One region of the Streptomyces sp. NPDC088817 genome, then DNA from elsewhere that is predicted to be linked to it. Evidence: riboswitches for the same ligand, from Rfam matches in the RefSeq annotation. Region 1 holds a riboswitch; each other region holds the start of a gene.

The links. Region 1 has a riboswitch for cyclic di-AMP ahead of ACIP4X_RS19390 (NlpC/P60 family protein). Riboswitches for the same ligand answer to the same signal wherever they lie in the genome.
Region 2: linked by a shared signal. The riboswitch ahead of ACIP4X_RS13820 (C40 family peptidase) and the one ahead of ACIP4X_RS19390 (NlpC/P60 family protein) in region 1 are both predicted to bind cyclic di-AMP.
Region 3: linked by a shared signal. The riboswitch ahead of ACIP4X_RS27385 (M23 family metallopeptidase) and the one ahead of ACIP4X_RS19390 (NlpC/P60 family protein) in region 1 are both predicted to bind cyclic di-AMP.
Region 4: linked by a shared signal. The riboswitch ahead of ACIP4X_RS10165 (transglycosylase SLT domain-containing protein) and the one ahead of ACIP4X_RS19390 (NlpC/P60 family protein) in region 1 are both predicted to bind cyclic di-AMP.

Annotation. Positions count from the first base shown of each region.
Region 1 is NZ_JBIVJN010000009.1:246,404-253,403, reverse strand. It holds gene ACIP4X_RS19395 (SAM-dependent methyltransferase) at 1-424, shown strand, start outside; gene ACIP4X_RS19390 (NlpC/P60 family protein) at 489-2,597, opposite strand; cyclic di-AMP (ydaO/yuaA leader) riboswitch at 2,606-2,780, opposite strand; gene ACIP4X_RS19385 (response regulator transcription factor) at 2,984-3,727, shown strand; gene ACIP4X_RS19380 (sensor histidine kinase) at 3,730-4,842, shown strand; gene ACIP4X_RS19375 (SOS response-associated peptidase) at 4,904-5,647, shown strand; gene ACIP4X_RS19370 (AI-2E family transporter) at 5,891-7,000, shown strand, end outside.
Region 2 is NZ_JBIVJN010000006.1:271,284-278,283, reverse strand. It holds gene ACIP4X_RS13850 (adenosylmethionine--8-amino-7-oxononanoate transaminase) at 1-422, opposite strand, end outside; gene bioB (biotin synthase BioB) at 415-1,677, opposite strand; gene ACIP4X_RS13840 (8-amino-7-oxononanoate synthase) at 1,825-2,952, shown strand; gene ACIP4X_RS13835 (DUF397 domain-containing protein) at 3,006-3,236, opposite strand; gene ACIP4X_RS13830 (helix-turn-helix transcriptional regulator) at 3,246-4,130, opposite strand; gene ACIP4X_RS13825 (ATP-binding protein) at 4,358-4,813, shown strand; gene ACIP4X_RS13820 (C40 family peptidase) at 4,867-5,340, opposite strand; cyclic di-AMP (ydaO/yuaA leader) riboswitch at 5,344-5,557, opposite strand; gene ACIP4X_RS13815 (alpha/beta fold hydrolase) at 6,272-7,000, shown strand, end outside.
Region 3 is NZ_JBIVJN010000016.1:203,053-210,052, reverse strand. It holds gene ACIP4X_RS27395 (PrsW family glutamic-type intramembrane protease) at 1-315, shown strand, start outside; partial or broken gene ACIP4X_RS27390 (aldo/keto reductase) at 374-841, opposite strand; gene ACIP4X_RS27385 (M23 family metallopeptidase) at 867-1,907, opposite strand; cyclic di-AMP (ydaO/yuaA leader) riboswitch at 1,919-2,076, opposite strand; tRNA gene ACIP4X_RS27380 (tRNA-Met) at 2,321-2,394, opposite strand; gene ACIP4X_RS27375 (dihydrofolate reductase family protein) at 2,445-3,575, opposite strand; gene ACIP4X_RS27370 (amino acid permease) at 3,699-5,489, opposite strand; gene ACIP4X_RS27365 (DUF4118 domain-containing protein) at 5,684-6,439, shown strand; gene ACIP4X_RS27360 (hypothetical protein) at 6,822-7,000, opposite strand, start outside.
Region 4 is NZ_JBIVJN010000004.1:347,753-354,752, forward strand. It holds gene ACIP4X_RS10155 (DUF2092 domain-containing protein) at 1-288, opposite strand, end outside; gene ACIP4X_RS10160 (polyprenyl synthetase family protein) at 574-1,584, opposite strand; cyclic di-AMP (ydaO/yuaA leader) riboswitch at 2,067-2,254, shown strand; gene ACIP4X_RS10165 (transglycosylase SLT domain-containing protein) at 2,260-2,745, shown strand; gene ACIP4X_RS10170 (HAD family hydrolase) at 2,785-3,588, opposite strand; gene ACIP4X_RS10175 (ATP-grasp domain-containing protein) at 3,660-4,898, opposite strand; gene fahA (fumarylacetoacetase) at 5,112-6,323, shown strand; gene ACIP4X_RS10185 (M56 family metallopeptidase) at 6,506-7,000, shown strand, end outside.

The DNA.
Region 1 (7,000 bases):
CATCCGTGATCCCGCGGGGATACTCTCCGCGCCGCAGGTGCGCAAGCTCATCGACTTCGACGAGCCCGTCGCCGTCCTGATGATCACGATCCTGCACTTCGTCACCCCGCAGGAGGACCCCGGCGGGATCGTGGCCGCCTTCCGGGACGCGCTGCCCGCGGGCAGCTGGCTGGCCCTGACCCACGCCACGGACGAGGACCGCCCGGACACGGCGGCGGCGGTCGGGCAGCTGTACCGGGACCGGGCGACCTCGCCGGTCACGGCACGCTCCCACGACGAGATCGAGTCCCTCTTCCACGGCTTCGACCTGGCGCAGCCGGGGCTGGTCTACGTCCCGCTGTGGCGCCCGGACCGGGAGGAGGAGGTCCCGGAGGACCCGTCCCAGTTCTGGGTGTACGCCGGGGTGGGCCGCAAGGACGTGTGAACGCCGGGCGGGGAGGTCCGGGTGAGGCCGTGGCGGTCACCCGGACCTCCCCGCCCGTGACGGCTCAGGCCGGCCGTATCGCGCTGTGGATGGCCTGCGGGCCCGCGAAGAAGATCGACTCCTCCTGTATCGATGCACCCGGACTCGGGGCGTGGATCATGGTGCCGTTGCCCGTGTACAGGCCCACGTGGCTGACCTCGCCGTAGAAGAAGATCAGATCCCCCGGCTGCAGTGCGGCGAGCTCGATCGCCGCGCCGGAGCCGGCCTGTTCATGGGTGGTACGGGGCAGGGCCACGTCCGAGGCCCGCCAGGCGGCCTGGGTCAGGCTCGAGCAGTCGTAGGAGCCCGGACCGGTGGCTCCCCACACGCAGGGCTTGCCGATCTGCGCGCGGGCGAAGGCCAGTGCCTTGGCGGCCTTCCGCTCATAGGCGGAGGCCGGGCTCTCGGCTACGGCGGGGCCGGGGGCGGCTCCCGCCCCGCCCGCCGCTCCAGGAACGCCCGCGGAGCCAGGGACCCCCGCCTGGCTGGCGTCGAAGAGCGAGTTGCCGTCCAGCGGCGGGGTCGTGTCGAAGAGTCCGGTGGCGTGCTGCTGCCACTGCGCCGCCTCCGGCTGAGGCGCGGGCGCGGCGGGCGGCGGCGTGCTCTGCCGCGCGGCGTGCCGGGCCAGCATCTCGCCGGCCTGGGCGAGCTTGTTCCGCATCCGCTCCTTGGGGGCCCGCCGCACCCCGACGGCCTGCCGACGCCGCCCTGCCCCGCCCTCGTTCGCGAACGGCGCGACGGGCCCGGCGGGCGGCGCCCCCACATCCTGGCTCCCAGCCTCCACGGCCCCACCGGAGAACGCGCCCAGGCTGCCGACGGAGGGCGCCGCCTGCAGGGCGCCGGCGAGAGGGGCCTGCATGGCTCCGCCCGGTGGCGGCTGCATGGCGCGGTCGGGGAGCACGGTCATGGCACCGGTGGTCGGGGCTTCCATGGCCCCTGTGGGGGGCGCGCCCAGGCCCCCGGTGGGGGGCGGCTGCATGGTGGGGTTGGGGAGCACCCCCATGGTGCCGGTGGCGGGCGCGCCGCCGGTGGGCGGTGCCTGCATGGAGCGGTTCGGCAGCACCCCCATGGTGCCGGTCGACGGCGCTTCCATGGCTGTTGGCGGGAGCACCCCCGTGGTTCCGTCCTGAAGCACCCCCATGGTCCCGGTGGGCGGTGGCTGCATGGTGCGGTGGGGGAGTACGGCCATGGCGCCGGTCGTCGCGGCTTCCACGACGCCGGTGGCGGGCGCGCCGGTGGTCATGTTCGGGAGCGCGCTCAGGCTGCCGGTGGGGGGTGCCTGCATGGTGGGGTTGGGGAGCACCCCCATGGTGCCGGTCGCCGGCTGCATGACGCCGTCGGGAAGCGCGCCCATGGCGCCGGTGGGCGGCTGCATGAGGGCATTGGGCAGCACCCCCATGGTGCCGGTGGCGGGCGCGCCGCCGGTTGCGTTCGGGAGCGTGCCCAGGCTGCCGGTCGACGGCGGCTGCATGGTGCGGTGGGGGAGCACTCCCACGGTGCCGGTGGTCGGGGCCTCCATGGTGCCGGTGGTTGTGTTCGGGAGCGCGTTCATGGTGCCTGTGGGGGGCGGCTGCATGGAGCGGTTGGAGAGTGCCCCCATGGTGCCGGTGGCCGGCTGTACGGCCGCGCCCATGGTGCCGGTGGGTGGTTGCATGGGGCGGGCGGTCAGTTCCGGTACGGGTGAGGCGGCGGCGGGCAGCTCCGGGGTGGTCCGGGCCGCGGCCGGCAGTTCGGGGGCCGGGGCCGCCGGGCCGGCGGGCAGCTCCGGCCGAGGTGCCCGGCCCGCTTCGAGGGCGAGCCCCTCGCGGGCATCCGCCGGACGCCCGCCCCGCGCCGCGGCGGGGGAGTCGGCCGGTTTCGGCATACGGTCCGGCGGCAGAACCGCCGGTGCGATCGGCCCCAACTGGGCGCGCCCCGCGTCGAACCACTTCCGGGTCACCCGGTCCACCGCCGGATCGGAGCCCCCGGAACGGCCCCAGTCGGCCGAACCCCGTCGCGTACGAGCGATGTTGTTCATCGCCCGCGTGGCGTTGAAGTTCCCCGTGGCGTTCTCCGCCCGGTCGTAGAGGCTGCTGATCCGCTGCTGGACCTCGGCGCGGCTCGGCCTGTCCTCGCTCGGTCGTTCCGGCGTCAAGAAGGACGCACCCCTCCCATGGGCCGCCTACCGGTTCAGCTCTCGGCATCGGGCGGACGTTCTGTGGAAGGCGTGCCCCGCGGCCCTTGTCCCGAGGGACAGTTGGGCCGCTTCACCCCGAGGTTGGTCGGTTCCCCGGCTCCGGCCGCTGCGGGTGCGTACCGGACTCGGCGGAGGTCGCACGATCCGACGCGACTCGCCGGAGGCAATCGTGCGGCCTGATCGTCAACTTAGCGAACATGTGTACCCGGTGTGAAGATTGAAGTGCGGAATGTCCGATACGTATTCGTGACCTTCCCGTGAGCTGCCTCACGTCCGGACGCCGAAGGCCGGGGAGTGCCCCCTGGAGGGCGGCGCGCACGCAGGCGCGGTGTCAGGCTGGAGGCATGCAGGAGTCGTACGAATCCAGGGACGCCGGGTCCGGCGGGCGGCGGCCGGAGGCGGCGCGGGTGCTGGTCGTCGAGGACGACACCACGGTCGCCGAGATCGTCTCCGGCTACCTGGACCGCGCGGGCCACGTCGTCGACCGCGCCGCGGACGGTCCGGCCGCGCTCGCCCGGGCCGCCGCCCACTGGCCGGACCTGGTCGTGCTCGACCTGATGCTGCCCGGCATGGACGGCCTGGAGGTGTGCCGCCGGATACGCGGGCGGGGCCCGGTGCCGGTCATCATGCTCACGGCCCGCGGCGACGAGGAGGACCGCATCCTGGGTCTGGAGGTCGGCGCCGACGACTACGTCACCAAGCCGTTCAGCTCCCGCGAACTCGTCCTGCGGGTGGAGTCGGTGCTGCGGCGCACCCGCCCCGCGACCGCGCCGCCACCGCTCGCAGCCGCCGGACTCGCCCTGGACCCGGCAGGCCGCCGCGCCACCAGGAACGGTACCGAACTCGCGCTCACCCTCCGCGAGTTCGACCTGCTTGCCTTCTTCCTGCGCCACCCCGGCAGGGTGTTCGGCCGCGAGGACCTGATGCGGGAGGTGTGGGGCTGGGACTTCGGCGACCTGTCCACGGTCACCGTCCACGTCCGGCGGCTGCGCGGCAAGGTCGAGGACGACCCGGCCCGGCCCCGCCTCATCCAGACCGTGTGGGGTGTCGGCTACCGCTTCGACCCCACCGGACACGAGGGGAGTTGACGGTGCGCGAGCCCCTGTTCATCGCCCTGTACGCCTTCCTCGGCGCCGCCGTGGCCGGACTGGCCGGGGCGGGCGCGCTGCGGCTGATCCGGCGGCGCTCGCTGACGGCCTCGCTCGCCGTGGTCGCCGCCGTGGCGGTGGGCGCGATGCTGGCCGGCACCCTGGCCGTGGCCCAGGCGATGTTCCTGTCCCCGCACGACCTGTCCGTCGTCACCACCGTGGTGGCGATGGCGGCGGTGGTGTCCCTGGCCACCGCGCTGCTCCTGGGCCGCTGGGTCGTGGCCCGCAGCCGCGAGCTCGCCCGCGCGGCCCGCGCGCTCGGCGACGGCGGCGACTTCGCCGCGCCCCACGGCCCGGCGACCGCCGAATTGGAGTATCTGAGCCGCGAGTTGGCGGCCACCAGCGCCCGGCTCGCCGAGTCCAGGGAGCGGGAGCGCGCCCTGGAGTCCTCCCGCCGGGAACTCGTCGCCTGGATCTCCCACGACCTGCGCACCCCGCTCGCCGGACTGCGGGCCATGTCCGAGGCGCTGGAGGACGGGGTGGCCGCCGACCCGGACCGCTACCTGCGGCAGATCCGCACCGAGGTGGAGCACCTCGACGCCATGGTGGGCGACCTGTTCGAGCTGTCCCGCATCCACGCCGGCTCCCTCGCCCTCACCCGCTCCCGGATCTCCGTGTACGACCTGGTCGGCGACGCGCTCGCCGGGGCGGATCCGCTGGCGAAGGAACTCGGCGTCCGTCTCGTGGCCGGCCACGTCGAGCCGGTGCCGGTCGAGGTGGACGCCGAGGAGATGAACCGCGTACTGGGCAACCTGCTGGTCAACGCGATCCGCCGCACCCCCGCCGACGGCACGGTCGCGGTCGCCGCCGCACGCGCCCCCGGCGGTGTCGTCCTGTCCGTCACGGACGGCTGCGGCGGCATCCCCGAGGCGGACCTCGCGCGCGTCTTCGACACCGGCTGGCGCGGCACCCACTCCCGCACACCGCCCGCGGGAGCCGGCCTGGGCCTGGCCATCGTCCGCGGCATCGTCGAGGCGCACCAGGGCCGGGCCGCCGTACGCAACATCCCGGGCGGCTGCCGCTTCGAGATGACCCTGCCGGCCCCCGAGCGCTGACCCCACCGGCGGGCGTGAGGCGCTCCCGCTCCCCGCCGTGCCACCGTGGCACCCTGGCCCCATGTGCGGTCGCTACGTCTCCACCCGAGGTCCGCAGGACCTGGTCCGGCACTTCCGGGTCACCGAGTGGCGCCCCGAGGAGGCGCTCGCGCCGAACTGGAACGTCGCCCCGACCGACGAGGTGTGGGCCGTCCTCGAACGGGCCCCGCGCGAGGACCGCACCCCGGCCGCCGTCCGCAGGGAGCTGCGGCCGCTGCGGTGGGGGCTGGTCCCGTCCTGGGCGAAGGACGTGAAGGCGGGCGCCCGGATGATCAACGCCCGAGTGGAGACCGTGCACGAGAAGCCGGCCTTCCGCCGCGCCTTCGTCAGGCACCGCTGCCTGCTGCCCGCCGACGGCTTCTACGAATGGCAGCAGATCAAGTCCCCCGACACCGGCAGGACCCGCAAGCAGCCCTACTACATCAGCCCCGAGAACGGTGAGCTGATGGCGCTCGCCGGCCTGTACGCGTACTGGCGCGACCCGCACGTGGCACGGGACGACGACCCCGCCGCCTGGCTGACCACGTGCACCGTCATCACCACCGAGGCCACCGACGAGGCCGGCCGCGTCCACCCCCGGATGCCGCTGGCCCTCACCCCGGACCACTACGACGCCTGGCTCGACCCCCGCCATCAGGACCCCGGCGAACTGCGGGCGCTGCTGAGTCCCCCGGCGGGCGGCAGGCTCGGCGCCCGGCCCGTCTCCCCGGCCGTCAACAACGTGCGCAACAACGGCCCCGAACTGCTGGAGGAGACGACGCCGTGACGGGCCGGACCACCCCGGTCCACCCGCGCGGCACCGCGCGCCGTACGGGCACCCGTTCCCCCCGATGCCCCCGATGACCGCCCACCCGGCCGAACTGCACCCCGGCCCCCGCCCGCCCTGACCTTACGGTGCTCAAGAGGGCTCAGGAGGTTCGAGAGGAGCCCAGGACGAAGGGGAGACGCGGTGGCTGCTGCGGGTGCTCCGGCGGGCGGGCCGGGCCGCGGGCCCCGGCCGGTCCGCCGCGTGTCCGGCAGCCGCCCGGCGGGCTCCGTACGCCTCCCGCCGCACGCCCGGACCGTTCCGGTGGCCCAGAGGGCCGAGAGCACCGTCCCCTGGCTGCGGGTCGCCGCCGCCTACGCCTGGCGCCTCATCCTCGTCGGCATCGTCGTCTACGGCGTCTTCACCGTCCTCGGCCGCTTCCAGCTCATCGCCGTGGCCCTGTTCCTCGGCCTGGTCATCACCACGATCCTGCGGCCCCTCACCGACCTGCTGAACCGCTTCCTGCCCAGGGCGCTGTGCGTCGCCGTCGCCCTGGTGGGCAGCATCCTGTTCCTGTCCGCCCTGCTGGCTTTCGTCGGCAACACGGTGGCGGGGGAGTCGGCGAAGCTCGCGGGCGAGTTCGGCGGCGGCATCCACAGGATCGAGGAGTGGCTCCAGCGCCCGCCGTTCCGGCTCAGCCGGGGCAAACTGGCCGACCTGCAGAAGCAGATCCTGGCCTACCTGTCCGCCCACCGCGCCGGGCTCCTCAGCAGCGCGCTCAGCGGCTTCGGCAGGCTCGTCGAACTGGTCACCGGCGGTGCCCTCGCGGTCTTCTCCTCCGTCTTCTTCATCCACTCCGGCGAGAAGCTCTGGCGGTGGGCGCGCGACCAGCTCCTGCCCGGCCGGGCCCGGCCGGTGTGGGACCGGGCCGGGTACGCCGCCTGGCGGACGTTCGCCGGATACACGCGCGGCATCATCATCGTGGCGGCCACCAACGCCGCCCTCGTCGGAATCGTCCTGTCGGTGCTGCGCGTACCGCTCGCGCTGCCGCTGACGCTGCTGGTGTTCTTCGCGACGTTCGTGCCGCTCGTGGGCTCACCGGTCGCGCTGGCCGTGGCCACGGTGGTCGCCCTCGCGGCGCGTGGCCCGCTCACCGCGCTGGCCGTGCTCGCCCTCATCGTCGTCATCGGCCAGCTCGAAGGACACGTCCTGCACCCTGTGGTCATGAGCTGGGCGGTGCGCCTGCACCCGCTCGTCGTCGGCGTCTCCGTCATCGCGGGCGGCATCGTCGCGGGCGTGGTCGGCGCCGTGGTGGCCGTACCGTTCGTCTCCGTCACCTGGGCGGTGCTGCGCGCACTGTGGCCCGCCCCGCCC
Region 2 (7,000 bases), on a different contig from region 1:
AGCGAGCGCCAGTACTGCAGGCACATCTTGACCGCGACCTCGACCGACACCGAACCGGAGTCGGCGAGGAACACATGCTCCAGTCCCTCCGGCGACATGTCGACCAGGAGCTTCGCCAGCCGGACGGCGGGCTCGTGCGTGAGCCCGCCGAACATCACGTGGCTCATCCGCTCCAGCTGCTCCCGCGCGGCCTCGTTCAGCACCGGGTGGTTGTAGCCGTGGATCGCCGCCCACCACGACGACATGCCGTCGACCAGTTCGCCCGAGCCGTCCGCGAGCCTCAGCCGGACCCCGCTCGCCGACTCCACGACGAGCGGTTCCTGGCGGCCGGGCATAGGTCCGTACGGGTGCCACACGTGCCGCCGGTCGAGCTCCAGCAACTCGGGCACGCCCAGGCCGGGCGTGTCGCGCGGTTCAGGCATTGGGCGCGAGGTCCGTTCCGGCGCCCCGGCGGCGTACGGCGACCAGGTCGGTACGCGGCTCGCTGCCGGCCGCGGCCGCCGGTACCGGCGCCGATTCCGTTGCCGGCGCTTCGGCCGGTGCCGCGGCGGAACCGCAGACCCCGCCACCCTGGTGCGACCCGCACCCCGGCTCCTCGTCCGATCCGCAGCCCGAGCCTCCGTGGGACCCGCACCCGGCGCCGTCGTGCGACCCGCACGCGCCCCCGGCCGCCGCCCGGTGCTCGGGCAGCGTCACCTGGTCGGCGCCCTCCACCTCGAACCCGGCGTCCGCGATCATCTCCAGGTCGGCCCTGCCCGCCTGGCCCTCGCTGGTCAGGTAGTCGCCGAGGAAGATCGAGTTGGCCAGGTGCAGCGCGAGGGGCTGCATGGTGCGCAGGTGCACCTCGCGGCCGCCCGCGATCCGCACCTCTACGTCCGGGCAGACGAACCGGACCATCGCCAGGATCCGCAGGCAGCGCTGCGGGGTCAGGTTCCACTCCTTGGCGAGCGGAGTGCCCTCGAACGGGATCAGGAAGTTCACCGGAACGGAGTCCGGGTCCAGCTCGCGCAGCGAGAAGACCACGTCGACCAGGTCCTCGTCGCTCTCGCCCATCCCCGCGATGAGCCCCGAGCAGGCGGAAAGACCGGCCGCGTGCGCCTTGTGCACTGTGTCCACCCGGTCGGCGTAGGTGTGGGTGGTGGTGATGCCGCCGTACGTCGCCTCGGAGGTGTTGAGGTTGTGGTTGTAGGCGTCGGCCCCGGCCTCGCGCAGCCGTTCGGCCTGGCCGTCGGAGAGCAGACCGAGGCAGGCGCACACCTCGACGCCCTCGTTCTGCTCCTTGATCGCCTTGATGGTGTCGGAGACCCGGTCCACGTCACGGTCGGTCGGACCGCGCCCGCTGGCCACCAGGCAGACCCGCTTGGCGCCGCCCGCCAGTCCGGCCGCGGCGGCCTCGGAGGCCTGGTCGGGCTTGAGCCAGGTGTACTTGAGGATGTCGGCCTTCGAACCGAGCCGCTGGGAGCAGTAGGAGCAGTCCTCGGGGCACAGGCCCGACTTGAGGTTGACGAGATAGTTGAGTTTCACCCGCCGGCCGAACCAGTGGCGGCGCACCTTCCCGGCCGCGGCCACCACATCCAGCAGGTCGTCGTCCGAGGTGGCCAGCACGGCCAGAGCTTCCCCGCGGGTCGGCGACTCGCGCCGAAGCCCCTTGTCCACCAGCGTGTTCAGCAGGTCCATGGGAGCGATCCTGTCCTACGGCCCGGTCCCCGGCCAAGGAGACTCCGCACAACGACGGACACATCGACATGTGGGTATGGCCACATGAGGGACGGCCGGGCTTGCCGCTAGGGTCTGTGCACTGTCTGCGCATGCCCCGGAGGAACCATGGCGTTCGGCTGGATCGACGAGCAGGCGGACGCACGCCGCCGGGCCGGACTCGTAAGGACCCTGCGGCCCCGCCCCGCCGACTCGCCGCTGCTCGACCTCGCGGGCAACGACTACCTGGGGCTCGCCCGCCACCCGGAGGTGACCGAGGGGGCCGCGGCCGCGGCACGCACCTGGGGCGGCGGCTCGACCGGTTCCAGGCTCGTCACCGGCACCACCGAACTGCACGCCGAACTGGAGCGTGAACTGTCCGGTTTCTGCGGTTTCGAGGCGGCGCTGGTCTTCTCCTCCGGATACGCCGCGAACCTGGCCGCGGTCACCGCGCTCGCGCCGCACGGCTCGCTCGTCGTCTCCGACGCGGGCAACCACGCCTCGCTCATCGACGGCTGCCGGCTGGCCCGGGGCACGACACAGGTCGTCGCGCACGCCGACCCGGACGCCGTGCGCAAGGCGCTCGGCACGCACGAGGGCCCGGCCGTGCTCGTCTCGGACACGGTGTTCTCGGTCGACGGCGACGCGGCCCCGCTGGCCGAGTTCGCCGCGGTGTGCCGGGAGCGCGGCGCGGGACTCCTCGCCGACGACGCCCACGGGCTGGGCGTCCTGGGCGCCGGAGGCCGCGGTGCCGCGCACGCGGCCGGACTGGCGGGCGCCGACGACGTGGTCGTCACGGCCACGCTGTCGAAGTCGCTCGGCAGCCAGGGCGGAGTCGTCCTCGGGCCCGCGCGGGTGATCGACCACCTCGTCAACGCGGCCCGGACGTTCATCTTCGACACCGGCCTCGCGCCCGCCGCCGCGGGAGCCGCCCTGGCGGCGCTGCGACTGCTGCGCCGCGAACCGGAGCGGGCGGCACGCGCGCGTGCGGTGGCGGCCGAACTCCACGCACGCCTGACCGCCGCGGGCCTGGAGGCGGTACGTCCGGACGCCGCGGTGGTCTCGGTGCGCGCGCCGTCCCCGGAGCGGGCCGTGCGATGGGCGGCCGACTGCCGGGCGTCAGGCCTCGCCGTGGGCTGCTTCCGTCCTCCTTCCGTGCCCGACGGCATCTCTCGGCTGAGGCTGACCGCCCGCGCGGACCTCTCCGGGGCGCAGATCGAACGCGCTGTACGGGTGATCGGTGGGACGCGGCCATGAGTCGGCGTGACACGGCCGCGCGTCACCGTGGGCGGATGTGACCGGATGGTGCGTCAGACGAGGTGAGCCGCGGCCGTGAAGCGGGCCCAGCTCGCGGGGGAGAAGAGCAGCGCCGGGCCGGCCGGGGCCTTGGAGTCGCGCACGGCGAGCAGTCCGGACCACGGTCCCGCGGCGGGCCGGGCCGTCTCGACGCAGTTGTTGGCTCCCGTGCTCCAGCTGCTGCGCAGCCAGCGCACGTTGTGCAGATCGGTGCTGGAAGATACGTGCCGAGGCAGAGCGGACATGGTGCCTCCTCAGGCGGTACGCGGTGGTGCGCCGTCAGTGTCCTGGCGTATCCCGGCGATGAAGTCCAACGAGTCCTCGGGCGAGAGGGCGTGGATCCGCAGGGTGTCGAAGGCCTCCGTGTAGGCCTCTAGGTCTTCTTTCCGCTCGAGATGGAAGCTACTCGTCAGGTGGTCGAGAACCACCACGTTCAGATCAGAGGTGTTCGAAAACGAGAAGATTACGAAAGGCCCGGTGACGCCGATGTGCGCGCCGGCGGCGAACGGCAGCACCTGGAGCCGTACCTGGGGCAGCCGGGCCGCCTCCGTCAGCCGCTCCAGCTGCCGCCGCATGATCTCGGGGCCGCCCACCTCGCGGCGCAGCACCGCCTCGTCCAGCACCGCGTCCAGCTCCAGCGGCGGTCGCGCCCGCAGCACGTCCTGGCGGGCCAGCCGCACCTCCACCAGCGCGTCCAGCCGGTCCTCGTCGAGCCCGTCCACGGCGGCCCGGGTGACCGCGCGGGCGTACTCGGGCGTCTGCAGCAGCCCGGGGACGACCGAGGTCTCCAGGGTGCGCATCCCGCTCGCCTGCGACTCCAGGCTGATGAAGTCCCGGTAGGTCGGCGGCAGCACGCCGCGGTAGGCGTGCCACCAGTGGTGCCGGCCGTCGCCGTCGTCCAGTCCCGCGAGGACCAGGAGCAGCTCGCGGAGCTGGGAGTCGTGGACCGCGTAGGCGTCCAGGAGCGAGCGCACATCGGCCGGTTTCACCCCACTGGTGCCGGTTTCGATGCGGCTGACCTTCGACTGGTGCCAGCCGACCAGGCGGGCCGCCTCACCGCTGGTGAGGCCCGCGCCGGTGCGCAGCGCGCGCAGTTCGGCGCCCAGCTTCCGGCGGCGCACCGCGGGACCGTGTTGCATGGATGACTCCCTCGCTCCCTCTGAACGCTCCACGCGACCCGCTTCACATACGGTCTTCCGTCGCAGAGTTCACCGCATCGAGCGACAGATATATGCATATCCCGGTGGATCGCCACCGAGAGCGGAGCACTGATGGCAGTCTGACGGCGAAGCACCAGTGCGGGACCGTACTCGAACCATCCGCTCAGTGTCGGACTCCGGCCCCGTGGGAAAGGGACGACGTCGCCATGGCAGACCATCTGGAAGCATCCGTCACTCTGCCGAGCGATCCCGCCTCGGTCTGCGTGGCCCGCGCCTATGTGGCCGGCACGCTCGCGGAGTGGGGCCTTCCGCCGGCCACGGACACCGCCGAGACGGTGCGGCTCATCGTCTCGGAACTCACCACCAACGCCGTACAGCACACTCTGGGGCAGTCACCCACCTTCACGGTGGACCTCGTCCTCGTGCGTGACGAACGGCTGTGCATCGGGGTCACCGACAGCCACCCCCGGTTCCCGAAACGACTGCCGGCCGCCGTCCAGCAGGACAACGGCCGGGGCATGGTGATCATCCGGTGGCTCACCGCCGAGTGCGGCGGCAGTCTGACCGTGCGGCCGACCCGGGAGGGCGGCAAGACGGTCTGCATCGAACTTCCGTGGACGGCTCCCGCCCGACCCGTGACGGCCGCGGGCCAGGAACCGTAGGAAGGTGCGGTGACGACGCCGCGGCGCCGCCACCGCCCCGCACGGCGGCCGGGTCAGCTGATCCGGCCGTACCAGACGCTCTTCGTCCAGATCTTCTGCAGCTTCACCACGTCCCCGGTCTTCGGGGCGTGCCAGATCTTGCCCGAGCCGGCGTAGATGCCGACGTGGTACACGTACGAGCCCGAGTGGAAGAACACCAGGTCCCCGGCCCGGCGGCTGCCCGCCGAGATGTGCCGGCTCCTGTTGTACTGCTGCTCGGCCGTGCGGGGCAGACTCTTGCCCGCCCTCTTGAACGAGTACAGCGTGAGGCCGGAGCAGTCGAACCTCCGCGGCCCCGTGGCACCCCACTGGTAGGGCGCCCCCTTCTTGGACGCGGCGATCTGCAGCGCCTTGGTCCCCATCGTCACGGCCGAGGCCTCGGAGGCCACGCCCGGCACCACGATCGAGCCGCCCACGGCGGCCAGGGTCAGTGCCGAGGCCGTGCCGGCCCGGGCCATCAGCGACGGGACACGATTGAGCGCAGTCATGCGCAACCCTTCGTCAGCCGCCTGTGAAGGATGACCTGTCGGATTCGGGCTGGCGAAGTTGCCCGGCCGCGTTGCCGCGGCTTCACCCCAAGGGCTGCTCGGGCCGGCCATGGTGTGACCGTTCCGGCGACCCGTCGTGCTTGGGTCCTCCACTCCTGCCGATCCACTCCTGTCGACCGGTCATCCGGGCGGCGGCAGGACTCGGCGTCCGCCCGGACCGCCCCGCCGTTGTGGCGGGGGCTTGTCGTCAGACAGGGATCTTCACCCACGGATGTCCGAAAATCCCAATGGAAGCGAGTGTTTGTGTTGTTACTCACCACGCGCCCGTTCGGGTGGACACCCTCGCGATCGAACGGATGCCCCCTCACCCGACGACCCCCGGACCAGCACCGGAAGGCCTTGTTCCGCCGTTCGGGGAGGCGTGTTGCGCAACTGTGGCGGTCCCGGAAGGGGAGCTGAACCTACACCGAAAGGCGGGCGGTCATTCGGGGACATTCCGTGCCGCGTGTCGTGGCGCGCCGCCTTCTGCGCCCGCCGCGCCCCTGGTGGTGGATGACGTCAACTTCCGCAGTTTGGCGGCGTGGTGAGGCGGATGGTGCGCGGCTCGCCGTCCGGCGCCGGCGGCGCGCAGGGCAGGGTGGGTGTCGCCTCCGGTTCGGTCCGGTGCGGAGCGCGTGAGTCGGCAATTGGGGACGATCCGGTCAACCACCCCATAATTCATGACTTCTGGCGCTTACGGTGCCGGGTGTCGCTCCAGGCCGCCCGTGCCTGCCGCGCGGGCCGGCCGCCGGGCTCCGCTCAGCGGGACACGCCGCGCCGCTTATCGGATTGGCAAAGAAGGTCAACGACCCCTGTTCTCAGGGACCTCACAGCCGCAAAGATCCCCGTACCCAATTCGCAACGACGTACGGGGAGGTCCCCCTTGAGGGACATGAGACCCAGGAACCGGGTGCTGGCGCTCGGTTCGGCCGGTGCGCTGGTCACGGCGACCCTGATAGCCGGCGCGGTGGCGACGCCCGCGGCGGGCGCGAACAACGGCCAGGGCCAGGACCGCGAGTCCCGCGGCGCGGCGATCGCCGCCGAGCGTGCCGCGAAGGCCGGCATCGACTGGCAGGACTGCCCCGCCGACTGGGGGCTGGCCAAGCCCATCCAGTGCGGTTACGTCTCGGTGCCGATCGACTACGCCGACCCCTACGGCAAGCAGATCAAGCTGGCCGTCGACCGCATCGGCAACACCGGCTCCAAGGAGGAGCGCCAGGGCGCCCTCGTCTACAACCCGGGTGGCCCCGGCGGTTCGGGCCTGCGCTTCCCGACCCGGGTCACCAACAAGAACGCCATCTGGGCCAACGTGGCGAAGGCCTACGACTTCGTCGGCTTCGACCCGCGCGGTGTCGGCCACTCGGCGCCTATCTCCTGCGCGGACCCGCAGAAGTTCGCCGAGGGCTCCAAGCTCGACCCGGTGCCGGACTCCGAGGCCGACAAGAGCATCCAGCGCAAGCTGGCCCGCGAGTACGCGCAGGGCTGCCTCCAGCGCACCGGCCGCGGCATGCTCCAGCAGATGACCACGCCGAACACCGTCCGCGACCTGGACGTCATCCGCGCCGCGCTCGGCGAGCAGAAGCTCAACTTCCTCGGCGTCTCCTACGGCACCTACCTCGGC
Region 3 (7,000 bases), on a different contig from region 1:
GGGCGGGCCGGTGCCGACTTTGCCGTACGGGAGCGGGAACTGCTGCACGAGCTGTGGCGCAGGCGGGAGGTGGCGCAGCCCGCGCTGGACCACGCGGCCAGGATGACGACGCCCACAGCCGCGCCCCCCTGGCCGGGGTACGCGGTGCACGGGGTCTACGGGATGCACGGGGTGCACGCGCAGTCGCTCGGGTACGGATCGTACGGACCGGCGACGCCGTATCCCTACGGTCCGGCGTACGGCTCGGCGACGCCCCACCCCTATGGCCCGGCGGTGCCGTATCCCTCGTACAACCCTTACCGGACCCCGTCGTAGGTACTCCCGGGGACGGGGGTCACGCCGACGCCCGCGTCAGCTTCCCGAGTTCGTCCGCGGTCTCCAGGTGCTTGGCCGCGCCCTGCGCCCGCGCGCTGTCCACCGTCGTACCGGGCCGGTACTTGCCGGTCAGGAACCCGGAGGCGAGCGCGAAGTAGGGGACGACGGCCAGGCCCGACCGTTCGGCGACGCTCCGCAGACCGTCTTCGTAGGTGTCGCGCGAGACCAGGTTGTAGTGCGGCTGGAGCGCCACGTACCGGGCGAGGCCCTCGCGCTCGGAGAAGTCCAGGGAGGCCCGGAGGCGCTCGGGCGAGATGTTGGAGGCGCCGATGTGCCGCACCTTGCCCGCCCCGACCAGTTCGTCGAGCGCGCCGATGATCTCCTCGACGGGGACTTCCGGCTTGTCGAAGTGCGTGTAGTACAGGTCGATGTGGTCCGTGCCCAGGCGCCTGAGGGAGGCGTCGGCCGCGGCCTTGATGTTGGCGGCGCTCAGCCCCAGGTGGTCGGGGTGCTGGCACGGCCTCGTCGGCGGTGGGACCGGTCCGTGTCCGTCAGGGGGTGAGGCCCCTGTCGCGCAGCCACGCCATCGGGTCGATCCCGGTGGACTGGCCGCCCGGGTGGACCTCCAGGTGGAGGTGGGGCCCGGTGACGTTGCCGGTGGCGCCCACGCGGCCGATCACGTCGCCCGTGCTGACCTGCTGGCCGACGCTGACGCTGATCGACGACTGGTGGCAGTACCAGAGCTCGGTGCCGTCGTCGAGGGTGAGGATCGTGCGGTAGCCGTAGGCGCCGGCCCAGCCGGCCTCGGTGACGGTGCCGGTGTGGATCGCCTTGAGCAGGGTGCCCGTGGGCGCGGCGAAGTCGAGGCCCGTGTGGTAGCCGGAGGACCACATGGAGCCGGCCTGGCCGAAGGTGGAGGTGAGCGTGTACGAGGAGGTCGGCAGCGTGTACTGCTTGGCCAGCTCGGCCAGCCGCGCCTCCTCGGCCTTCTGCGCGGCCTCCTCCTCCGCCTTCTTCTTCTTGGCGGCGGCCTCGGCCTCGGCCGTCTCCCGCGCCTTGGCGGCATCGGCGGCGGCCTTCTTGGCGGCGGCGGCCTGGGCGTCCGCCTGGGCCTTGGCCTCGATCTGCACCTGCTGCTGCTCGGCCTGCGCCATGATCCGGTTGCGCAGCACCTCGCCGGCGTCCGAGGTGCCCTCCTGCTGGGTCTCGGCGGCGGTCACGCCGATACCGCTGAGCGCGGTGGCCGAGCCCTCGGGGGCGGCGTCGGAGTTGTCGTCGAACAGGGAGCCCACGGAGGGCAGGTCGGGCAACGAGATGGACACCGGCGGCTTGGCGCTGTTGGCACTGGCCATGCCGCCCGCGCCGACGGCGGCGATGACGCCGACACCGAGAACGGTGGAGCTGCGGGCGAGCCCGCCGCCGCGCTGCTTGGCGACGCGGTGCCGGCCGCGCACGGGACGGAGGGACTCCGCGCTCGGGTTCCACTCCTCCCAGGGGCCCTCATCGGCGCTTCGGCTGTCGTAGCCGAAGGTCTCGCCGTGCTGGCGGCTCGACGCGAACGGGGCTTCCGGGGCAGGCGGGTTGGACGCCACGAAGGCGCACTCCTTTCCTTCCGTCTCGCCTACCGGGTTAGCTGACGGGTTCGGAGCGGGAAGGTCTCCTACGCGCGTAAACAAGCCGTGCTGACACGGAAGTTACGCTCGATTCACCCCAAAGTAGGTGGTTCCCCGGTTCCCTTGCGGGATTCGGCGTGCGCGCACGGAGCCGCCTCTTGTGACGGCTGGGACGACCGTGCTGCGTTATCGAACGTTAATAGACGCGAGCCCCTGATTCCAAGCCGTTCGGCTTGATCACTCAACCTTCCGGCCCGACCTTACGGTCCATGAGCACCGAAACTCGGGCGAGTCGACCGCACTTTCCGGAGGACTTGAGACGAGCGCCCGTGGATCCGTGAAAACACTCAGGGCCGGAATCCATGAATCGAATTCCGGCCCTGAGTCTTCAGTAGCGGGGACAGGATTTGAACCTGCGACCTCTGGGTTATGAGCCCAGCGAGCTACCGAGCTGCTCCACCCCGCGTCGTTGTGTCACCAGTATATGTCATCCGGAACGCCGCTCGCACCAACCCCTCAGCCGAGCAGATGCCGGTTGGGTTCCGTGGCCCTCTCCTCGAACTCCGGCACCACGACGACGACCGCGCCGCCGGCCGCCAGCACCCCGGTTCCGTCGGCGCCCTCGACGAACGTGTCCGGCTCCCGCCACGCCGTCACCACCCGCCGCACCCCGGCGTCCAGAATCAGCCGGGCGCACGGACGCGGCCGGGAGGCGCGGCGGGCGCACGGCTCCAGGCTGCTGTACACCGTGGCGTCCGGCAGCCGCGGATCCGCCGGGTCGACCTTGGCCAGCGCCGCCTCCTCCGCGTGCACGACCGGGTCGTCCCCCTCCCGCGAGTAACCGCGGGCGAGTTCGGTCCCGTCGGCGGCGACCACCACGGCGCCCACGCTGAACGCGGTCCGGGACGGCGGGCACTGGGCCGCCAGTTCGCAGGCGATCCGGAGCCAGTGCCGGTCCGCGGGAGCGGCGCGGCCGGCGGTGCCGGGGGCGGTGGGCTCGTAGCGCACGAGGACGACGTCCTCGATGGTCCGCGTCTCCACCAGCCGCAGCCGGCCGCCCTGGTAGGTCCCGGGCCCGAACAGCCGGGGCGCGTCGGGGTCCCCCACGAACAGCGGGGCGAGCACGAGCTGCACCTCGTCCGCGAGTTGCTGCCGCAGCAGCTGGGTGTGGACGGTCCCGCCGCCCTCGACCATGAGCCGGCGCACCCCGCGTACGTCGTGCAGGTGCTCGAGCAGTCGGGCCCAGTCGAGTTCGGCGCCCAGCGGCACGACGTCGGCGGCCAGGCCCGTGCGCCGCAGCCGCAGCGCGCCCTCGTCGGTCGTGTAGAGGACCTTCTCGCCGCCGGTGTGCCAGAAGGGCGCCCCGGGGTCCAGCTCGCCGGAGGCGCTGACCGCGACCTTCAGCGGGTACTCCGGCCTTCCGGCGGCGCGGCGGGCGGCCCGCCGCTCGGGCGAGTTGACCAGCAGCCGCGGGTTGTCGGCCCGCAGGGTGCCGGCGCCGATGAGGATCGCGTCGGCCGACGCCCGCACCTCGTCGACGCGGTCGAAGTCGGCGGGGCTGGAGAGCAGCAGGCGTTCGGGGCCGGTGTCGTCCAGGTAGCCGTCGAGCGAGACGGCGGCGGACAGCAGGACGTACGGGTGGGGCATCGACGCCCTCTCTCTCGGCGACGGGCTCGCCTCCAGTGTGACCGACGCCGCCGACCGCGGACGTGGCACCACCGTGCCGGGAGCGTACCCGGGGCGGGCGGGCCGCCCATCGGTCGGTGCGGGTCAGTGATCGAGGCTGATGCGGAACCGCAGCCGGCAGATGACGGCGTCGGTGTGGCGGCGCAGGGCGCGGTCGAGGACCGCGCCGCGCTGGTTCTGCAGCAGCCGCAGCCAGGGCCTGGGCAGATGTGTCTCCGGGATGAGGACGACGATCCGGCACTGCCGCTCCTGGGCGGCCAGCGCGCGCACATGGTCGACGACGGGCCGGGTCAGGGACCGGGTGCGGCTGTGCAGCACGGTGAGGGGGACACCGGGCTGCCAGGCGTTCCAGGCGGCGTGGACCTCGTCGGCGGAGGGGGCGGCGCGGTCCTCGGGATGCACGACGGTGACGGCGCGGACCTCGTCGCTCAGTGACAACGCGGCGCTGATGGCCTCGCTGGTGAGCAGGTTGACGGCGCCGACGGGAACGACGACGACCGAGTGGCGCGGCGCGGGCCGTGCGGGGACCTCGCCGAGGTGCAGGGCCGCGCCGATGCGCTGGTAGGTGCGGTGCACCGACTCGAACGCGGCCACCAGGACGGTGACCGCGGCGAAGACCAGCCAGCCGCCCTCGCCGAACTTCGACACCAGTTCGATGACCAGCGCCGCGAAGGTCAGCAGTGCCCCGAGGCCGTTGACGGTCGCGCGCCACCGCCATCCGGGACCCCGGTCCAGGTGCCAGTGCCGGACCATGCCGGCCTGGGAGAGGGTGAATCCGATGAACACGCCGATGGCGAAGACCGGCACCAGTTTCTGGGTGTCGCCCTCGGACACGACCAGCAGGACCAGGGCGGTCGCGGCGAGCACGACGACGCCGTACCGGTAGACCTGCCGGTCGGCCCGCAGTCCGAAGACGTGCGGCAGATGGTTGTCGCGTGCCAGCAGGGAGGTCAGGACGGGCATGCCGCCGAAGGAGGTGTTGGCCGCCAGCGCGAGCAGCGTCATGGTGGCGAACTGCACCACGTAGAAGCCCGCGTTGTGGCCCAGGGACGCCTCGGTGAGCTGTGCCAGGACGGTCTTGGTGCGGCTCGGTGCGACGTGGAACTTGCCGATGAGCAGCGACAGCCCGATGAGCATGGCGCCGAGCAGCGCCCCGAGCGCGACCTCGGTGCGCTGCGCCCGCCGGGCCCTCGGGGTGCGGAAGGTGGGGACGGCGTTCGCGATGGCCTCCACGCCGGTGAGCGCCGAGCAGCCCGAGGCGAACGCCCGCAACAGCAGCAGGACTCCGACCGCGGAGACGGCCGAGGCCGTCGGATGGACGGGCGGGACCGCCGGTGTCCGCCGCACCAGCCCGGCCACGACGACAGCGGCGATCGCCACGACGAACACCACGGTGGGAGCGATCAGCACCTTGGCGGACTCGGCGACCCCGTAGAGGTTGACCGCCGTGATCAGCCCCAGCACGATCACGCACAGCAGCACCCGGTCGCCGTACAGGACGGGGAAGGCGGAGGTGAGCGCGGCCACGCCGGCGGAGACCGACACGGCGACGTTCAGCACGTAGTCGATGATCAGCGAGGCGGCGGCGACCAGACTGACCCGCCGGCCCAGATGGCGTCCCGCGACCGCGTACGCGCCGCCCCCGTTGGGGAACGCGGCGATCACCTGCCGGTAGGAGAACGTCAGAGCCGCCAGCAGCACCACGATCGCCAGCGTGACCGGCAGCGTGAACCCCAGTCCCCGGCTGCCGGCCGCCGCCAGCACCACCACGATCGCCTCCGGCCCGTAGGCCACCGAGGCGAGCGCGTCCAGGGACAGCGCGGCCAGCCCCTGCGGCACCGTCAGCCGGTCCCGCTCCTGCCGTCTCAGCGCGATCCGCCCGGCAAGGCGGCGCCGCCCCGCGTCCTCGGCACTCGTGCCCACGACTTCACCCGCCCTCACGTCGCCTTCGCCACCCAAGAGGCAGGATCTCCCGCAAAGCGCCCCATACGACGCAAGAGAGGTGTTAAAGGTCGTCCGGAGTCGCGCGTGTCCTGCTACACCGGAAGAGGCAGGCAGGAGGTGCCACGATGTTCGACCACCTCGTCAGAGGGCCCACCGCGATCGTCGTCGCCCTGGTGGCACCGCTCGCGGTCAGCGCGGTGCTGCTGCCCTTCCGCGCCGGCCTGGCCGGCACCGTCGTCGCCCTCGTCCTCGTCGTGGTCGTCGTCGCGACGGCGGCCCTCGGACACCGGGTGGCCGGTGTCGTCGCAGCCGTGTCCGCGGCCGTCTGGTTCGACTTCTTCTTCACCGTCCCCTACCAGCGGCTCACGATCGCGAGCGCCACCGACATCACCACCGCCGTGGTGCTGCTCGCCGTCGCCCTGGCCGTCTCCCAACTGGCGGCCCGCGCCCGGCGCCTGGAGGTCGTCACCATCACCGACTCCGACTATCTGGCCCAGATCCACCACGCGGCCCAGCTGGCCCGGGAGGCGACCTCGCCCGACGCGGTGGTGGAGTGCGTGCGCGCACAACTCGTCGGCCTGCTCCACCTGCGCGGCTGCCGCTTCGAGTACGGCACCCTGCTCGGCCACGCCCCCCGCCTGGAAACCGACGGCTCCCTCACCGTCGGGCGCAGAACATGGGACGTCGACCGACTCGGCATGCCCGCCCAGGACATCGAACTGCGCGTCTTCGCGGGCGGCCACTTCCACGGCCGCTTCCTCCTCCGGCCGGCCCCCGGCCACACCCCGCCCCTGGAGGCCCGCCTGGTCGCCGTCACCCTGGCCGACCAGGTGGGCGCCGCCCTTCAGACCACGTGGCGAATCCCGAGGTCCACGGGCTGACCCACCACCGCGCGGCACGTCTCCGCCTGGCCCGGCCGCCCGTGGCGCCGGGAACGACGGAACCCCCGTCCGACCAGGTCGGCGGGGGTTCCAGTGGCGCGGACGCCGGTAGGCCCTGTGGGACTCGAACCCACAACCAATGGATTAAAAGTCCTGGCCAGGGCATGCCAGGTGGTTCCGGACACTGCTTTGGTGTCCGGAACCACCTGGTCAGAGCATGTGCGCAGTGATGCGCCATTCATCCGGTGACGGGTCGTGCCGCACCGTCCGCTCACGCACCGTTCACGCATGACGAGCCGCTGAGCAGGGCCTTTTCGAGGTCCCAGCCCGCCATGGGTGATGGGGCTTTGGCACGTGAGGCGGCTCTGCGGGTTTTCGGCGGTCAGCCTGCGTTGAGCAGTTGCCCGGGCAGTGTGAAGGCCGTTGCCTTGCCATGGCCGAGATCAACCGTGACGGCGCTGTCGCCAGAGGTGAGGACCCAGTGTTTGCCGGTCTTCCGCATCCCGTCGGTGGCGGCCATCCCATCGAGGCGGGTGCGGTGGCGTTCCTTCCCGGTGCTGC
Region 4 (7,000 bases), on a different contig from region 1:
CATGGCGCCGGAGGCCAGGCCGCTCTCCAGGCCGCCGAGGTTCGGCAGACCGAGATCGGTGCTGATCTTGACCGTGCCGGACAACTGCTCGACGTCCGACTTGGCGATTTTCTCTATGAGTTGCTGTGCGGTGATCTTCGGCAGGTCGGGGTCGCCGGACGCGGCGAGTGCCGGGACGAGCCCGATGGTCGCCGCGGCCACCCCCACCACCGTGACCGGGACGACGTAGCGCGCGGCCTTGCGGCGCCCCGCGCGCAGGTCGTCGGCTTCGGATCCGTTCGGTGCCATGTGTGCCCTACCTCCGTCATCGGCGGCGGCTGTCCTGCTGCACTCGGGTATCACCCTCAGCCGCCATTCTCACCCAGATCGGTGAGGAGTGGTGTGCTCCGTGGTGTCCATCTGACCAAATCGGCCGGGCGGAAGCGTCAGACCCCGGAGCCAACTCCGTGTACGTCTGCGGTATGACACACCAAGGGCGACGCCTCCCCCACCCCCTAGGGGTGGGCCGGAGAACGCCGCTCGGAAGGGGCCGCCCGGCGGGATGTCCGGGCAGGTCGCGGTACCGGACGGGCGTCAGCCGGCCCGGTGCACCACCGCGTCGCACATCTGCAGCAGCGCGGCCTTCGCCTCGCACTTCCGCAGCGGTGCCAGCGCGGCCCGCGCCTCCTTGGCGTAGCGCACGGCGTCCCGGCGGGCCTGCTCCAGCGCCGGGTGCGCGCGCAGCGCCGTCAGCGCCTCCGCGAGCCGCGCGTCGTCGGTCAGGTCGGAGTCCAGCAGCTCGCACAGCGCGATGTCCTCGGGCAGCCCCAGCCGGGCCGACCGCTCGCGCAGCCGCAGCACCGGCAGCGTGGCGATGCCCTCGCGCAGATCGGTGCCGGGGGTCTTGCCCGACTCGCGCGAGTCGGAGGCGATGTCCAGGACGTCGTCCGCGAGCTGGAAGGCGACGCCCAGCCGCTCGCCGTACTGGGTCAGCACGTCCACGACGTTCTCGTCGGCGCCGGACATCATCGCGCCGAACCGGCACGACACCGCCACCAGCGATCCGGTCTTGCCGCCCAGCACGTCCAGGTAGTGGTCGACCGGGTCCCGGCCGTCCTGCGGGCCCGCCGTCTCCAGGATCTGACCGGTGACCAGCCGTTCGAACGCCAGGGCCTGTACCCGGACGGCCTCCGGGCCGAGGTCGGCGAGGATCTGCGAGGCACGGGCGAACAGGAAGTCGCCGGTCAGGACCGCGACCGAGTTGCCCCAGCGGGTGTTGGCGCTGGCCACCCCGCGGCGCACGGCGGCCTCGTCCATCACGTCGTCGTGGTACAGCGTGGCCAGATGGGTCAGCTCCACCACCACGGCCGACGGCACGACCCCCGGCGCGTACGGGTCACCGAACTGGGACGCGAGCATCACGAGCAGCGGCCGGAACCGCTTCCCGCCCGCCCTGACGAGGTGCTGCGCGGCCCCCGTGATGAACGGGACCTCGCTCTTGGTGGCTTCGAGCAGCCCTTCCTCGACAGCCGCCAATCCGGCCTGGACATCGGCTTCGAGAGCCTGGTCCCGCACGCTCAGCCCGAATGGCCCGACGACGGTCACGAGGGGTCTCCTGTCTGCTGGTGTCTGGTGGGATTTACACGGTTTGTCGATAGGTCGCTGCCCTCACTCAAGTCAGCGTATCCGGTCACGTTTCGATCACCGATATCGCCCACCTATACGGGCCAGGCCGCATCACCCGACGTGACCACGGTCACGCGTCCGCCACATGGCCCATCCCCGCTCACACCCGAAGTCCGATTCACCCCTATTGGGGTTTCAATTCTCTTTAGCGGTAATTGCGCTTCGGGTGCGCAAACCGTGAGTTGGGTCACTATGCCCTCTCTTCGCACCACCTCTCGCAGTCCTTCACATTCCCTTTACGGACAACGGAGTTGACCCTTGGCGGACGCAAAGGATCAAGTACCACATACACCCCCGACCAAGGTCAAATAGGGCGAGTGTGATTCCGCCACTTGTTCGGGACATGTGCTCTCGCATACGTTCCCGGCCATCGGGCGGACGCCGAATCCTGCCGCCGCCCGTAATCCCAACGACCGAATGAACCACGGCAGGAGCGGGGGACCCAGGTAAGCCGCCGGGCCGGGCTCGTACGTCCTACGTCGTACGCCGCACCGGAACGGCTCGGGGTGAAGCCGCGCCCTTCACGGCGCGGCCGGGCACCTCCCCGCCCGAACCCGACAGCTCACCTCGCAGGCGACGGAGAGGAATTCCCCCATGCCTGCAAACGGTCAGCGCCGCTCTTCCCGCACCGCCCGCCTCGTCCGCACCCTCGCCGCCACCGGCACGGGCGCAGCCGTCCTCGCCGTGCCGCTGCTCGGCGCGACGACGGCCTCCGCGGCGACCCCGGCCACCGTCCACACGGCCGCGAGCTTCGGCTACCCGAACAACCTCGACGGCTGGATCCGCGCCTCCCTGGCCGTCATGGCACAGAAGGGCATCCCGGGCTCCTACAACGGGATCCACCGCAACGTCATCCGCGAGTCCTCCGGCAACCCGCGCGCCATCAACCTCTGGGACTCCAACGCCAAGAAGGGCATACCCTCCAAGGGTCTGCTCCAGGTCATCGACCCGACCTTCCGGGCCTACCACGTGAACGGGACGTCCTGGGACATCTACGACCCGATCGCCAACATCACGGCCGCCTGCAACTACGCGGCCAAGCGGTACGGCTCCATCGACAACGTCCACGGCGCCTACTGACCGGACCGCGGCGGGCCCACACCGGCCGGTGCCCCGGCACTAGACAAACAGTCGTTCGAGGACGACGGCGATGCCGTCGTCCTCGTTCGACGTCGTGACCTCGTCGGCCACCGCCTTCAGCTCGGGGTGGGCGTTGGCCATGGCGACCCCCCGGGCGGCCCACTGGAACATCGGGATGTCGTTGGGCATGTCGCCGAAGGCGAGGGCGTGCTCACGGCCGAGGCCCAGGTGTTCGGCGGCGAGTGCCAGTCCGGTCGCCTTGGTGATGCCGCACGGCTGGAGCTCCACGGTCCCGGGTCCCGACATGGTGACCGTGGCGAGGGACCCCACCACACCGCGGGCCGCCGCCGCCAGCTCGTCGTCGGACAGCACCGGGTGACGCAGCAGCACCTTGCTGATGGGCGCGTGCCACAGGTCGTCGCGCCGTTCGACCCGTACGGCCGGCAGCGACGGGTGCGGCATGCGGTACCCCGGCTCGATGAGCGTGACCCCGTCGGCCCCGTCCTGGTCGACCGCGGCGTACACCTCCCCCACCTCGGCCTCGATCTTGCCGAGCGCGGTCTCGGCCAGCTCCCGGTCCAGGGTGACCGACCACAGCAGACGGTCGCCGCCGGCGTCGTAGAGCTGTGCGCCCTGACCGCACACCGCGAGTCCCGTGGTGCCGAGGACGCCGAGCAGTTCCCTTACTCTCGGCGCCGGCCGTCCGGTCACCACGAGGTGCCGGGCACCGGCGGCCGCCGCCTTCGCGAGCGCGGTGAGGGACCGTTCGGACACGGTGTCGTCGCCGCGCAGCAGCGTTCCGTCCAGGTCGGTGGCGATGAGGGTGTATGCGAGGGCGGCCATGATCAGAGAATACGGATGCCCCGGCCCGCCGACTCGACCGGAGCGTGCTTCTCGTTCGGACCGGTTCCTCCTCAACCGGTCGTGCCGCCGCGCCGGTTGGTCCGCCACAGCTGATAGAGGTGCCGGGCGCCCGGCCGCACGAAGCGCGCGAGCATCGTCACGAACGGCAGCGGATCGTCCCCCGCGAGCCAGGCCAGCTCCGTGCCGCTCGCCCTCGCCGGCGCGTGCGGTGTGGTGTAGCCGCTGCGGCGGTAGGCGAGGAGGGCGGGCAGGTCGATGTTCTCCACGACATACCGGTGTCCGGTGCGCTGCTCGCCCTCCGGGACGGGGCGCCCGGTCAGGTCGAGGTGCATGGCGCGGACGACGTCCACGCCCGAGCCGCTCTCGAAGAGCCGGAACTGCGCGCCCATGCGCGGATTGAAGTCGAGGAGCTTGTACTGCCCGTCGCGCCGGTCGAAACGCAGGTCGAGGTCGACGATGCCGGTGAAGCCGATCTGCTTGATGAACCGGGCGGCGAGGTCGGCGAGTTCCGGGTTGTCGACGACGTACGCGTTCGCCGTCATGCCCGCGTGCGGCGGCCAGGAGCGGACCTTGACGCCGGTGAACATCGCGAGCGGGTTCGAGCTCCGGTCGAAGTAGGCGTGCACGATCCAGTCCTCGGCCTCCTCCCGCGGCAGGTACTCCTGGAGGATCACGCCTGGCCGCTCGCCCCAGTCGCGGGCCAGGGCCAGCAGGCCCTCGCGGCTGTTGATCCTCGTCGTGCCGTTCACCGCGGGGCTGCTGCGCCGCACGAACGCCTCGCGGTTCTTGGCCACCACCGGGAAGCGGGTCTTCTCGGCGAACGCCACGACGTCCTCGTACGACTGCGGGAAGGCGGCCCCGGGGCTCGGGATGCCGTGCTCCACGCACAGTTCGTGCAGGCCCTGCTTGCTGGCCAGGCGGCGCGGCAGGCCGGGGGCGACGGGCGGGAAGAGAAAGGGGCCCTGGAGCACCTCCTGGTGCTCGGCGATCAGGACCGCGGCCTCCTCGTCGGTGGGCACCAGGACGGCGGGCCGGCCGATGCGGCGGCCGATCCGCAGCAGACCCTCCACCAGACGGTCGGCGCTCTCCGTGCCCCTGGTCGGCCAGACGAACGCGCGTTTGAGATAACGGGAGGAGGCCGCCGGTGTGTAGGCGTCCTCAGTGATCGCGTACATGGGCACGCCCAGACGGCCCAGGCTGCGGATCGCGCCCACCCCGCCGTGGTGCAGCGGGTAGTCGCCGAACTTCACGATCAGGCCCGGCACCTCGCGGTCGGCCCGGAAAGGCACACTGACGGCATTCCTGGCCACGGGTCCCCCCACGTGTCCCCCATTGAGCGGACCCACCCCGTCCGCGTCCCCAGAGGACGCTAAGCCGGAATTGCCCCCTCCCACAAGGCCAATTCGGACATTGCAAACTCTTTAGACACTGCCCAAGACATGGGATGCCCCCGTAACGTGTGGCCCGACCACATGGCATTTCGGAAAGGAAGGCAGCACCCCATGCCCCCCTTCGAGGTCCCCGAGGGCGACCCCTTCGGTCCGCACAACCTTCCCTACGGCGTCTTCTCCCGCGCCGGGTCGCCGGAGAGGACCGTGGGCGTCCGGCTCGGCGACCACGTGCTCGACGCGGGGGCGGCGGCGCGGGCGCTCGGTTCGCCCTACGCCGACCTGCTCGCGCGGCCGAGCCTCGACCCGCTGCTGGCCGCGGGCCGCACCGCGTGGTCCGACGTGCGGCGCGCGCTGACGTCGTGGGTCACGGTGCCGGCGCACCAGGAGACCGTCGCGCCCTTCCTGCACCCGCTGTCCTCGGTGACCCTGCACCTCCCCTTCGAGGTGGCGGACTACGTCGACTTCTACGCCTCGGAGAACCACGCCCGGAACGTGGGGCAGATCTTCCGCCCGGACGCCGAGGACTCGCTGACCCCCAACTGGAAGCACCTGCCCATCGGTTACCACGGCCGCTCCGGCACAGTGGTGGTCTCCGGCACGGACGTGGTGCGCCCGTCGGGCCAGCGGAAGGCGCCCACGGACCCCGCGCCGGTGTTCGGCCCCTCGGTCCGGCTGGACATCGAGGCGGAGGTCGGCTTCGTGGTGGGCGCGCCCTCGCGGATGGGGCAGCCGGTCGCGCTCGGCGACTTCCGCGAGCACGTCTTCGGGCTGTGCCTGCTGAACGACTGGTCGGCGCGCGACATCCAGGCCTGGGAGTACGTCCCGCTCGGGCCGTTCCTCGGCAAGTCCTTCGCCACGTCGGTGTCGGCGTGGATCACTCCGCTGGACGCGCTGGAGGAGGCACGGGTCGCCCCGCCGCGGCGGACGCACCCGCTGCTGCCCTACCTCGACGACTCCGCCGAGGAGCCCGGCGGTTACGACCTGCGGATCTCCGTCGCGATCAACGGCCACGTGGTGTCCGAGCCGCCCTTCTCCACCATGTACTGGACGGCCGCGCAGCAGCTCGCCCACATGACGGTCAACGGCGCCTCCCTGCGCACGGGCGACCTGTACGGCTCGGGCACGGTGAGCGGACCGTCCGAGCGCGAACGCGGCTCGCTCCTCGAACTGACCTGGAACGGCCGCGAGCCGCTGGAACTCCCGGACGGCAAGCGGGCGTTCCTGGAGGACGGCGACGTGGTGACGCTCTCGGCCTGGGCGCCGGGCGCGGACGGCGCACGGGTGGGGCTCGGAGAGGTGACGGGCCGGGTCGTGTCGGGCTGAACCAAGGCCCTGCGGTCCTTGCCCCGCGGGGATTTGATGGTCGTGGACCCCTGACTCCCGGTCCCGCGGCCGTCATACTGGCGGCAGGCCGTGCGCGCCCGGCGCGCCGGCCGGCCGCACAGCACGCTTCACCGCACGACCCCGCACCCGCCCACCTCCCACGAGGATCCGGAGTCCGAGGCATGACCGCCTGCCTGCTCCTGCTGAGCGCCGTCGCCCTGACGCTCGCCGTGCCGGTCCCCCGCGTGCTGGCCCGGGCGGGGTGGCCCGAACGGGAGCCCGTCGTCGCGCTGTGGGTGTGGCAGTGCCTGGTCGCCACCGTCCTGCTGTGCTGCCTCGCGGGGCTGGTGCTGGGCACCGCGGCCGTCTTCGGCACCGTTCACGACCAGGTCTTCGCCCCCGCGCCGCCGGCCGTGACGGCCGCCTACGACCTGTCGGTGGCACCGGTCTGGGCGGCCGGTCTCACCCTGCTGCTGGCGGGCGGCGCCGCCTGGACCACCGCGATGCTCGCCCGCGAGTTCGTCGAGGCCCGCCGTCGGCGCGGCCTGGCCCGCGCGCACCTGCGCGAGCGCGCCCCCGAACTGCCCGCGGGCCTCCCGGCGGCCCGCGGACCGCTGCTGGTGCTGGAGGACGAGTACCCCGACGCCTGGTGGATGCCCGGTCACCCTCCCCAGCTC